One region of the Kosakonia cowanii JCM 10956 genome, then DNA from elsewhere that is predicted to be linked to it. Evidence: predicted binding sites of a transcription regulator. Region 1 holds the regulator's gene; each other region holds the start of a gene.
The links. Region 1 encodes PurR, which represses purine synthesis genes. Its sites were predicted from a motif close to CANGCAAACGTTTGCNTG; they were not measured.

Region 1 (4,332 bases):
GGGCGCATCAGTACCGCGAGCTCGTTGCGCACGTTGGGTCGCGCGCCCACGCCGCCTTTCGGTAATGAGAAGAAGAGCGAGACCATGGAGATCACCCCAAGCCCGGCGGTTGCCATAAACGACATGCGCCAGCCGATCGTCTCCCCAAGCCAGGTGGCGGCAGGCACACCGCCGATATTGGCGATAGTCAGCCCCATAAACATCGTCGCCACCGCGCTGGCCTGCTTCTCTTTCGCGACAACGCTCGCGGCTACCACCGAGCCAAGGCCGAAGAAGGCGCCGTGGTTAAGGCTGGTGATGATACGGGCGATCATCAGGGTGGCGTAATCCGGCGCAATAGCAGAGAGCACATTGCCGACGGTGAAGATCGCCATTAAGAAAATCAGCGCGTTACGACGGCCGCGATGGGAAAGCAGCAGCGTCATCAGCGGCGCGCCCACCATAACGCCGATGGCATAGGCGCTGATCAGCATCCCCGCCGCCGGAATCGAGACCCCAACACCCTGCGCAATCACCGGCAGTAACCCCATCGGGGAGAACTCGGTGGTACCAATCCCAAAGGCGCCTATCGCCAGGGCAAGCAGGGGGAAATTTATTTTCATCTTTTGACTCCGAAATGGACATGCCGACCCTCTACCGGGTCGCGAAAGGCAAAAGTATGACAGGTGTCACAAAAAACAGAAGTGAGCGTACGGAGAAAAGTTTATTGCGCAACGGGTAACAATGGGGACGCAAGAACCGAGGGAGAAGGCTCTCCCTCGCATCAGATCAATGCAGTGCAGCGGTCAGCGCGCCGAAAACGATCAGGCTCAGAACGATGACGGTAGTGAAGAGTGAATACTTAAGATCGGTGCTCATCAATTTTTCTCCATTTAATTTCCCCACAAAAAGTGAGCCTGCGCATTTTTGCACAAAATATGGGAAAAATCTTGCGTGATTTGCCAGCAGAACGGTTTTAATACTTCCCCTTTTGCTCAAGATCAGACAAAATTCGACGCTAAATTTATTAGCGTACCGGCCATTGACTCCCCTCCTGACGTCCAGTGTCGTTTTCCCGGCGTACCGCACTCACTTTGATGAGTTCAGGGTGTTTAAAGGCAAACGTTTACCTACCGAATTATCAGGAGCTTACGATATGGTCTGGAGTAATATCTGATGGCAACGATTAAAGATGTCGCGAAACGAGCAAACGTTTCCACTACAACCGTATCACATGTAATTAACAAAACCCGTTTCGTCGCCGAAGAGACGCGCAACGCTGTCTGGGCGGCGATCAAAGAGCTGCACTATTCGCCAAGCGCCGTTGCGCGCAGCCTGAAAGTGAATCACACCAAATCGATTGGTCTGCTGGCGACCAGCAGTGAAGCGGCCTACTTCGCCGAGATCATCGAAGCGGTTGAGAAGAAGTGTTTCCAGAAGGGTTACACCCTGATCCTCGGCAACGCCTGGAACAGCCAGGAGAAGCAGCGCGCCTATCTGTCGATGATGGCGCAAAAGCGTGTCGATGGCCTGCTGGTGATGTGCTCTGAGTACCCGGAAACCGTGCTCACCATGCTAGAAGAGTATCGCCATATTCCGATGGTGGTGATGGACTGGGGCGAATCGAAGGCAGACTTCACCGATTCAGTGATCGATAACGCCTTCCAGGGCGGCTATATGGCCGGTCGTTACCTGATCGAGCGCGGCCATCGCGACATCGGCGTGATCCCGGGTCCGCTGGAGCGCAACACCGGCGCAGGCCGTCTGGCTGGCTTTATGAAGGCGATGAACGAAGCGATGATCAACGTGCCGGAAAACTGGATTGTACAGGGCGACTTTGAGCCGGAGTCCGGCTACCGGGCCATGCAGCAGATCCTCGGCCAGTCCTCGCGCCCCACCGCAGTCTTCTGCGGCGGCGACATTATGGCGATGGGCGCCCTCTGCGCTGCCGATGAGATGGGGCTGCGCGTGCCGCAGGATATCTCCGTTATCGGCTATGACAACGTGCGCAACTCGCGCTTCTTTACCCCCGCGTTGACGACGATCCATCAGCCGAAGGACTCGCTGGGCGAAACGGCATTCACCATGCTGCTCGATCGCATTGTGAATAAGCGTGAACAGTCGCAGTCGATTGAAGTGCATCCGCGCCTGGTTGAGCGCCGCTCGGTGGCCGATGGCCCCTTCCGCGATTACCGCCGTTAATCCCCTCCCGCGGGAGCCTTACTCCGGCTCCCGCAGCCACTCCTTATTCAACGTTTCACTGTCGCCCAGATAATCGAGCAGCCAGTTCAGCGCAGGCGACGCCTCGTTTTGTTGCCATGTCAGGCAGCAGGCGGCATCCGGGAACGGGTTTTCCAGTTCAAGCGCCACCCAGTCACCGCTATCAAGCCACGGTCGGGCAAAATGGGCTGGCACCATCCCCACACAGAGCCCCGCTGACAGGCACGCTTCCGACGAGGCCCAGTCGGGCACCATCACCCGTTTCTGGTTATCCAGCAGCCAGGTAATGCGCTTCGGCAACGAGCGGGAGGTATCCTCCTGAATCAGCGACGGCCAGTTGCGCAACGTCTCATCGCTTAACGGACCGTTGAGTTGTGCCAGCGGATGTTGACGCGAGACGACACACTTCCAGCTTAAAGTGCCCATATCGCGAAAGGCATAGCGCCCCCCGACGGGAATGGCCTGCGTGGCACCGATCGCCAGTTCAACACGGCCATCGGCGAGCGCATCCCAGACGCCGTTGAACACCTCCTGGTAGACCACCAGTTCAACATCGCTGAAGTGACGGTAGAAATCGACAATCATCTGCCGCGTGCGGGCGCGTTTTACAATGTTATCGACGGCAATCGGCAACTGGCCGCGCCAGCCGTTGGCGATCTGCTGACACTGCTGGCGGGTGATCAGCATTTTTTTGATAACAGACCGCCCCTCCTTTAAAAACCAGACGCCGGCGGGGGTTAATTCCACATCGCGGTGGCGGCGCACGAACAGCGGCACCGCCAGCCACTCCTCCAGCTGGCGTACGGTGTAGCTCACCGCAGAAGGCACGCGGTGCAACTCCTGCGCCGCGCCGCTAAAGCTGCCATTCCGCGCTACGGCATCCACCACTTCAAGGGAGTATTCTGACCACATATTCTGCCTGCAAAATTTTTGAAACCAATGTGCAAATATTAGCGTTTCACAACCAGGAAAGCACTCCTTACACTTCCCCACCCTGATTACCTGCAATTAAAGAGAAATGAGAATGCAACCTGGCAAAGGATTTTTAGTCTGGCTCGCGGGCTTAAGCGTGCTGGGCTTTTTAGCCACCGACATGTACCTGCCCGCTTTCAGCGCGATTCAGCAAGATTTAAACACCTCTCCCGCCGTGATCAGCGCCTCGCTGAGCCTTTTCCTGGCCGGGTTCGCGGTGGCGCAGCTGCTGTGGGGACCGCTGTCGGATCGTTATGGTCGCAAACCAATTCTGCTGATTGGTCTCTCTATTTTCGCCCTGGGCTGCCTTGGCACCCTCTGGGTGCGCGATGCTACCTGGCTACTGGTGCTGCGTTTTGTGCAGGCCGTCGGCGTCTGCGCCGCCACCGTTAGCTGGCAGGCGCTGGTGACAGATCACTACCCGGCGCACCGCGTTAACCGTATTTTCGCCACCATTATGCCGCTGGTCGGCTTAACCCCGGCGCTGGCCCCACTGCTCGGCGCCTGGCTGCTGGCCCATATTGAATGGCAGGCGATTTTCGCCACCCTGCTGGCCATCACCGTGGTGTTGATGATCCCGGTTTTCCGCCTCAAATCGCCGGTAAAAGAGGTGGCGCATGACCAGCAGGCACTCACCTTTCTCGATCTGCTGCGCGCCCGCGATTATCGCGGCAATGTGATGATCTACGCCGCCTGCTCCGCCAGCTTCTTTGCCTGGCTTACCGGCTCGCCGTTTATCCTGCATGAGATGGGCTATGGCCCGTCGGTAATTGGCCTGAGCTATGTGCCACAAACCTTCGCTTTCCTGATTGGTGGTTACGGCTGCCGCGCAGCGCTGCAAAAATGGCAGGGTTCGCGCATGTTGCCGTGGTTACTGAGCGGCTTTGCTCTGAGCGTGCTGGCGACCTGGGCAGTTGGCTTTATTCCCGGCGTCTCGCTCACTGCGCTGCTGATCCCCTTCTGCCTGATGGCGATGGCAAATGGCGCGATCTACCCTATCGTGGTGGCGCGGGCGCTGCGTCCCTTCCCGCAGGCGACGGGCCGCGCGGCGGCGTTGCAGAATACCCTGCAACTGGGGCTCTGCTTCTTCGCAAGCCTCGTTGTTTCGTGGCTGATCATTACCCCGCTGCTGACCACCACCAGCGTGATGCTTGCCATGGT
Region 2 (4,332 bases), 1.8 Mb from region 1:
TGCGCTGCACGGAACAGGCTGATGGCCGCTATGGGATCGTGCTCGATCGCACGCTGTTCCATCCGCAGGGCGGCGGTCAGCCGGCCGATAAAGGCTGGATCAACGGCGTGACGGTCGAAAGCGTGGCGCAGCAAGAGGATGAGGTGATCCATCTGCTGGCGCAGCCGCTGCCAGTGGGCGAGGTGGAAGTGAAAATTGATGCTGAGACCCGCGCACTGCACAGCCAGCTGCACTCCGCCGGGCATCTGATTGGTTATGCGGGTGAAGCCGCTGGCTGGCGGCCGGTCAAAGCGCACCACTGGCCGGGGGAAGGGCGCATCACCTTCGCACCGGGAGAGGAGGCCGCAGAGCCTGAGGCCGCGACCTTTACGGACGCCATTACGCGGTGGCAATCCGCGTCGCTGGCGCGGAGCATCGCCTTTGAAGCGGGGCGCAGACGGGTCAGTTTTGGCGATCTCCCGGCGTACGGCTGCGGAGGAACGCATGTGCGCTCACTGGCGGAACTCGGCCTGGTGGTGATCAGCAACGTCAAAGTGAAAAAAGGGCAGCTGATTGTTAACTATACGGTGGCGTAGCGCCTCTCCTGTCCTCATGCCTTTTACTGATATTTGCCGGTGTATATCATTAATTTCTAATTATCGACGTTTTCGGCTGGTGGCTCAGCGATGGGCTGGTTAATCTGGAAACGATTTTTACGCATTTAATTAACAAAAGAGCACAACTATGCATGATGCAGCAATCCGCGTAGCCATCGCGGGCGCTGGCGGTCGTATGGGCCGACAGCTGATTCAGGCGGCGCTGGCTATGGAGGGCGTGGCCCTTGGTGCAGCGCTGGAGCGGGAAGGTTCATCTCTGCTGGGAAGCGATGCGGGCGAACTCGCAGGCGCGGGTAAAAGCGGCGTCACGGTGCAGAGCAGCCTTGAGGCAGTGAAAGATGATTTCGATGTCTTTATCGATTTCACCCGCCCGGAAGGGACGCTGTACCATCTCGCCTTTTGCCGTCAGCACCATAAAGCCATGGTGATCGGGACTACCGGTTTTGATGACGCGGGCAAGCAGGCCATCAGCGACGCGGCGCAGGAGATTGCCATCGTCTTTGCCGCCAACTTTAGCGTTGGCGTAAACGTCATGCTGAAGCTGCTGGAGAAGGCGGCGAAGGTGATGGGCGACTACACCGACATTGAAATTATCGAAGCCCACCACCGTCATAAAGTGGATGCCCCGTCAGGCACGGCGCTGGCGATGGGTGAAGCGATCGCCAGCTCACTGAATAAAGAGTTAAAAGAGTGCGCGGTTTATTCGCGTGAAGGCCATACCGGTGAGCGGGTTCCCGGCACCATTGGCTTTGCTACGGTTCGCGCCGGGGATATCGTCGGCGAACATACGGCGATGTTCGCCGATATTGGCGAACGTGTCGAGATTACGCATAAAGCGTCAAGCCGCATGACCTTCGCTAATGGCGCGGTGCGTTCCGCTTCATGGCTTAAAGATAAAGAAAACGGTCTTTTTGATATGCGTGATGTCCTCAATCTCAACAATCTGTAAGCATTTTACCCTTCGTGATGTGGTTGTTGCAGTCATAATGGATTGATTGCAAAGGGCAATAATTTATTGCCCTTTTATTTTGCCCTCTATAAGCTATTTTTCTCTTTAAGCCGCTAAATCAAACGCTTTATAAGCCATTTTTTGTTTCTAAAATGTAAATTTTTACCATTTGGTCTGGTTTTTCCTCCCGACCACGACTCAGATACAATTTTCTTCCCGCGCAAGCGTTTTCCCCGCTCTGTTTATCTTCTTTTTTTATCTCTTAAACCTTGTAAAAGCAGGCAGTGGCGTAAAAGAGAAAGAAAAATAGGCCTCATAAGTTGACTTTTATCCCGCATCTCTCCAGAATGCCGCCGTTTGCCAAAAATCCACGGCCAGCAAATTTGCATTGATTCATCATCCTGATATGAATTAATATGCAAATAAAGTGAGTGAATATTCTCTGGAGGGTGTTTTGATTAAGTCAGCGCTATTGGTTCTGGAAGACGGAACCCAGTTTTACGGTCGGGCCATAGGGGCAACAGGCACGGCGGTTGGGGAAGTCGTTTTCAATACTTCAATGACCGGTTATCAAGAAATCCTCACTGATCCTTCCTATTCCCGCCAAATCGTCACTCTTACTTATCCTCATATTGGCAATGTCGGCACCAACGCGGCTGACGAAGAGTCCTCTCAGGTGCATGCGCAAGGTCTGGTAATTCGCGACCTGCCGCTGATCGCCAGCAACTACCGCAGCACTGAAGATCTCTCTTCCTACCTGAAACGCCATAACATCGTGGCGATTGCCGATATCGATACCCGCAAGCTGACCCGCCTGCTGCGCGAAAAAGGCGCACAGAACGGCTGCATTATCGCGGGCGAAAACCTCGACGAGACCGTGGCGCTGGAGAAAGCGAAAGCCTTCCCGGGGCTGAACGGGATGGATCTGGCGAAAGAGGTGACGACTCAGGAGAGCTATAGCTGGACGCAGGGCAGCTGGACGCTTGCGGACGAGTTGCCGGAAGCGAAACAAGAGAGCGAACTGCCTTACCACGTTGTGGCCTACGATTACGGCGCAAAACGCAACATTCTGCGCATGCTGGTGGATCGCGGCTGCCGCCTGACGGTAGTCCCGGCGCAAACCCCGGCCGCAGAAGTGTTGAAAATGAATCCGGACGGTATCTTCCTCTCTAACGGCCCCGGCGACCCGGCACCGTGCGATTACGCTATCGACGCGATTAAAGCTTTCCTGGAAACCGACATCCCGGTGTTCGGCATCTGCCTCGGACACCAGCTGCTGGCGCTGGCGAGCGGTGCAAAAACCGTGAAGATGAAGTTTGGTCACCACGGCGGCAACCACCCGGTAAAAGATATCGACAACAATACGGTAATGATCACCGCGCAGAACCACGGTTTTGCCGTTGACGAGGCGTCGATGCCTGCCAACCTGCGCGTCACGCACAAATCGCTGTTCGACGGCACGCTGCAGGGCATTCACCGCACCGATAAGCCTGCCTTCAGCTTCCAGGGTCACCCGGAAGCCAGCCCTGGCCCGCACGACGCCGCGCCGCTGTTTGACCACTTTATTGAATTGATTGAGCAGTATCGTCATACCGCCAAATAATCAGGAGAAAAAGAGCCATGCCAAAACGTACAGACCTAAAAAGCATCCTGATCCTTGGCGCTGGCCCGATTGTTATCGGCCAGGCGTGTGAATTCGACTACTCCGGCGCGCAGGCGTGTAAAGCGCTGCGCGAAGAGGGTTACCGCGTAATCCTGGTGAACTCCAACCCGGCAACCATCATGACCGACCCGGAAATGGCGGACGCCACTTATATCGAGCCAATCCACTGGGAAGTGGTGCGCAAGATCATCGAAAAAGAGCGCCCGGACGCAGTGCTGCCGACGATGGGCGGCCAGACCGCGCTCAACTGCGCGCTGGAGCTTGAACGTCAGGGCGTGCTGGAAGAGTTCGGCGTGACGATGATTGGTGCTACCGCAGATGCGATTGATAAAGCGGAAGATCGCCGCCGTTTCGATATCGCGATGAAGAAAATCGGCCTCGATACCGCGCGTTCCGGCATTGCGCACACCATGGACGAAGCGCTGGCCGTAGCGGCTGACGTCGGCTACCCGTGCATTATCCGCCCCTCCTTTACCATGGGTGGTACCGGTGGCGGCATCGCCTATAACCGCGAAGAGTTTGAAGAGATTTGCGCCCGCGGCCTCGACCTCTCTCCGACCAAAGAGCTGCTGATTGATGAGTCGCTGATTGGCTGGAAAGAGTATGAGATGGAGGTGGTGCGCGATAAGAATGAAAACTGCATCATCGTCTGCTCGATTGAAAACTTCGACGCCATGGGCATTCATACCGGTGACTCCATCACGGTGGCCCCGGCGCAGACCCTGACCGACAAAGAGTACCAAATCATGCGTAACGCCTCGATGGCGGTACTGCGTGAAATCGGTGTGGAGACCGGCGGCTCCAACGTGCAGTTCGCGGTTAACCCGAAAAACGGTCGTCTGATTGTTATCGAGATGAACCCGCGCGTGTCACGCTCTTCAGCGCTGGCCTCAAAAGCGACCGGCTTCCCGATTGCCAAAGTGGCGGCGAAACTGGCGGTAGGTTACACGCTGGATGAGCTGATGAACGATATCACCGGCGGGCGTACCCCGGCGTCGTTCGAACCCTCTATCGACTATGTCGTCACCAAAATCCCGCGCTTCAACTTCGAAAAATTTGTCGGTGCTAATGACCGCCTGACCACGCAGATGAAATCCGTTGGTGAAGTGATGGCGATTGGCCGC
Region 3 (4,332 bases), 390 kb from region 1:
AATATTCGCCACGATATTCCGGTCAATCTTTACTATTTGACCGCGTTCGTTGGCGCGGATGGACGCACGCAATACCGCACAGATATTTACAATTATGATCTGACGGCGCGCACCGGTGCGCTTGTTCTGGCGAAAGCTGAAAAATTAATCAGGTAAATGAAGCAGTTTGCGATTTTCCGTTGTCATAGTGACAGGCAATTCCCGGGTAGTTCAGGCTACAGAGCCCGGGATTGCTGGGGAGAGGCCGCCTTGACGCGGCGTTTGATGCCCGGTAAGGTGCCTCTCGTGCGCTAAAGCAGTGCATAAAAATCGTTCAATGCACTTTTTCTGTAGATCTGATTATCATGGATAAATTTGACGCTAATCGCCGCAAATTGCTGGCGTTGGGTGGAGCCACACTCGGTGTTGCTCTGCTGCCCACTCCCGCTTTTGCAACGCTCTCCACGCCGCGCCCGCGTATTTTAAGACTTAATAATCTTAATACCGGGGAGTCTATTAAAGCTGAGTTCTTTGATGGTAGAGGCTATATTCAGGATGAATTAGCAAAACTCAACCATTTCTTCCGTGATTACCGCGCAAATAAAATTACGCACATGGATCCTCAGCTATTTGATCACCTGTTCCGCCTGCAAGGCCTGTTAGGCACGAATAAACCTGTCCAACTCATCTCCGGTTATCGCTCTGTTGATACCAATAATGAGCTGCGTGCTCATAGCCGCGGTGTGGCGAAAAAAAGCTATCACACCAAAGGCCAGGCGATGGATTTCCATATTGAAGGGATTTCCCTGAGTAATATTCGCAAAGCTGCGTTATCTCTGCGCGCGGGTGGTGTAGGATACTACCCCAAAAGCAATTTTGTGCATATTGACACCGGGCCGGTAAGGCACTGGTAAAACTCAGTCTGAGCTACAGGAGCAGTATGAACTATCGTATTATTCCGGTTACCGCGTTCTCCCAGAATTGTTCGCTAATCTGGTGTGAACAGACGCAAGTTGCTGCCGTGGTTGATCCCGGTGGCGATGCAGAGCGCATTATTCAGGAAGTGGATGCGTGTGGTGTGACGGTGACGCAAATCCTGCTGACGCATGGTCATCTCGATCATGTTGGTGCGGCGGCGGAACTGGCGCAGCATTATGGTGTGCCGATTATCGGCCCGGAAAAAGAAGATGAGTTCTGGCTACAGGGATTACCGGCGCAGAGCCGCATGTTTGGCCTCGAAGATTGCCAGCCGCTGACGCCCGATCGTTGGTTAAATGAAGGCGACAGCGTAGCCGTAGGCAATATCAGCCTGCAGGTGCTGCACTGTCCGGGACATACACCGGGGCATATCGTCTTTTTTGACGCGCAGTCACGTTTGCTGATCTCTGGCGACGTGGTCTTTAAAGGCGGCGTAGGACGCAGCGATTTCCCGAAAGGGGATCACGCGCAACTGATTCACTCCATCAAGCATAAGCTGTTGCCGCTTGGTGATGACGTGACCTTTATTCCGGGTCACGGGCCACTCTCGACATTGGGGAATGAGCGGTTGCACAACCCGTTCCTGCAAGATGAACAACCGGTGTGGTAAACAAAAAAGGGTCGCGTAAGCGACCCTTTTTACTTCCTGCGTCTTGCTTACAGGACGGCGACAATCGCCTCGCACAGCGGTGCCATATTATCTGGCGTCATGCCGGCGACGTTGATACGCCCGGAAGCCACGGCATAGATGCCGAACTCTTCACGCAGGCGCAGCACCTGCTCTTTGGTCAGGCCGCTGAATGAGAACATGCCATTCTGGCGGGTGATAAAGCTAAAGTCGCGGTTCGCGCCTTTCTCCTGCAGCGTATTCACAAACAGCAGACGCATACGCTGGATGCGCTGGCGCATGTCGGTCAGCTCCTGCTCCCAGATCGCACGCAGGGCAGTGTTGCTGAGGATGGTTGCAACCACTGACGCGCCGTGGGCTGGCGGGTTGGAGTAGTTCGCGCGGATCACCGATTTCATCTGGCTGAATGCGCGATCGGCAGTATCTGCATCGGCGCAGACCAGCGTACAGGCACCTACACGCTCGTTGTAGAGGCCGAAGTTTTTCGAGTAGGAACTGGCGACCAGCAGCTCTTTATGCAGCGCAGCGAAGGCACGCAGCCCCTCAGCATCCTCTTCCAGACCGCGAGCGAAACCCTGATAGGCGAAATCGAACAGCGGCAGCCATCCTTTCTCTACAGAGCGCTTCGCCAGCGTCTCCCACTGCTCCAGCGTCGGATCGATACCGGTCGGGTTGTGGCAGCAGCCGTGGAACAGTACTACGTCGCCAGCCTGCGCCTGCTCAAGGCTGGCCAGCAGGCCTTCAAAATCGAGGGTATGGTTCTGTGCATCGTAGTAAGCGTATTCGCACACTTCCAGGCCAGCGGAGTTAAATACGCCTTTATGGTTCGGCCAGCTCGGGTTGCTGACCCAGACGCGTTTTACGCTGGTGTTTTTGGCGAGGAAATCTGCGGCAACGCGCAGACCGCCGGTGCCGCCTGGGGTTTGTGCCGTCCGTGCGCGTTTGTCATTGATAATGGCGCTGCCTTTGCCGAAGAGTAACTCCTGGGTGCAGCGGCCAAATTCTGGAATGCCGTCGATGCCGAGGTAGTTTTTGGTGGCTTCGTTTTCCAGCAGATAGAGCTCTGCTTTCTTCACGCTGGTCAGCACCGGCGTCTTACCGGTTTCATCTTTATAGACACCGATGCCTAAGTTAATTTTGTGCGGGCGTTCATCGGCGCGAAACAGATCGGCCAGGCCCAGAATAGGGTCGGCAGGGGCAGCGGTAATATTCTCAAACATGACGAGGTTCCATTTTGATGACAGAAGGGAATTCCGTTATCAGGTTAACGGCTGGCAGGGGAATTGCCAACCGTTTGCAATAAAAAGCGCGACGCTTTTCAAAAGTCGTCGCGCTTTTTGCCGCAGGCATAAAAAAACAGGGCCGAAGCCCTGTTTTAAATGCCTATAACAGTCGAGGGTGACTGATTAGAACTGGTAAACGAGACCCACTGCTACGGTGTCGTCAGAACCTACGCCCAGTTTGTTGTCTTTATCAATCTGGTTGATGATGTAGTCAACATAGGTGGACATATTTTTGTTGAAGTAGTAGGTTGCGCCCACTTCGATGTAGTTGATGTAATCTGCGCTGCCTACGCCTGCAACGTCTTTCGCTTTAGATTTGTAGTAAGCGATGGACGGACGTAGACCGAAGTCAAATTGGTACTGTGCAACAACGGAGAAGTCCTGAGTTTTATTCAGGTAACCGTTGCGCTCAACGGTGCTGCCCGCAGGGGTAGTATTCAGGCGGGTTGCGTTGCGGGTTTCACCGTACAGAGCTGCCAGGTAGATATTGTTCGCATCATATTTCAGACCCGTTGCCCACTGCTCAGCTTTTTTACCAGCTGCGCCATAACCAGTCGCAGATGCGTCGTGGGTTTCCTGTGCATTGGTACGATCCGCTGCGCCGTAAGCACCAACAACGCCGAAGCCGTCGAAGTCATAGCTCAGAGAGGTCGCCCAGCCGTCGCCGTTGGAACGAGTGATATCATCTGCAGAACCTTGGGCATTCGCACGCTCGTTTTTGCCCAGGTACTGTACGCCGAAGTTCAGGCCATCAACCAGGCCGAAGAAGTTGCTGTTACGGTAAGTCGCCAGACCACCGTTACGACCGGAGAAGAAGTTATCGCTGTTGCTGGTGTCGCCACCGAACTCTGGCAGCATATCGGTTACGCCGATTGCATCGTATACCAGGCCGTAGTTACGACCGTAGTCGAAAGAGCCCGCGTCGCCGAATTTCAGACCAGCGAAGGCCAGACGAGTTTTGTTGCCCTTCTGAGCATCGGTGCCGCCTTCAGAGTTGTTACCCTGGAAGTTATATTCCCACTGGCCGTAACCGGTCACCTGGTCATTGATTTTAGTTTCGCCTTTGAAGCCCAGACGAGCGTATGTTTTGTCGCCGTTGCCAGCATAACCGTTAGCGCCATTATCTTTGGTGAAGTAGTGCAAACCAACTGCTTTACCGTAGATATCAACTTTGTTGCCATCTTTGTTATAGATCTCAGCAGCGTTAGCTGCGCCCGCTACGAGCAGGGCAGGGATAACCACTGCCAGGATATTGCGCTTCATCATTATTTATTACCCTCATTGGTTTTTTTTGGACACCTGCCACTGCCGCCGTGTAAATCCGTCAAAAAAAATTTACGGAACTACAGATGAGAGTTTGGTGTCTTTCTGTGTCTGAGAGGCATCTTTCCAAACAAGTAAACGTTTCGCTAGCCTGAAAGTGCTACAAATGTCTTAAATAAGTAACAAGAAGAAATATTGTGT

Region 2: the regulator PurR is predicted to act here: its motif matches at 1,763-1,780, upstream of carA (glutamine-hydrolyzing carbamoyl-phosphate synthase small subunit).
Region 3: the regulator PurR is predicted to act here: its motif matches at 2,869-2,886, upstream of BWI95_RS13515 (amino acid aminotransferase).

What each region holds. Positions count from the first base shown of each region.
Region 1 is NZ_CP019445.1:3,263,354-3,267,685, reverse strand. Features, by position in the region: gene BWI95_RS15400 (MFS transporter) at 1-602, opposite strand, end outside; gene cydH (cytochrome bd-I oxidase subunit CydH) at 769-858, opposite strand; gene purR (HTH-type transcriptional repressor PurR) at 1,156-2,181, shown strand; partial or broken gene punR (DNA-binding transcriptional activator PunR) at 2,178-3,111, opposite strand; gene punC (purine nucleoside transporter PunC) at 3,224-4,332, shown strand, end outside.
Region 2 is NZ_CP019445.1:451,062-455,393, reverse strand. Features, by position in the region: gene BWI95_RS02090 (alanyl-tRNA editing protein) at 1-575, shown strand, start outside; gene dapB (4-hydroxy-tetrahydrodipicolinate reductase) at 724-1,545, shown strand; gene carA (glutamine-hydrolyzing carbamoyl-phosphate synthase small subunit) at 2,000-3,148, shown strand; gene carB (carbamoyl-phosphate synthase large subunit) at 3,166-4,332, shown strand, end outside.
Region 3 is NZ_CP019445.1:2,874,789-2,879,120, forward strand. Features, by position in the region: gene ldtD (L,D-transpeptidase) at 1-156, shown strand, start outside; gene BWI95_RS13505 (YcbK family protein) at 345-893, shown strand; gene BWI95_RS13510 (MBL fold metallo-hydrolase) at 920-1,567, shown strand; gene BWI95_RS13515 (amino acid aminotransferase) at 1,615-2,805, opposite strand; gene ompF (porin OmpF) at 2,992-4,134, opposite strand.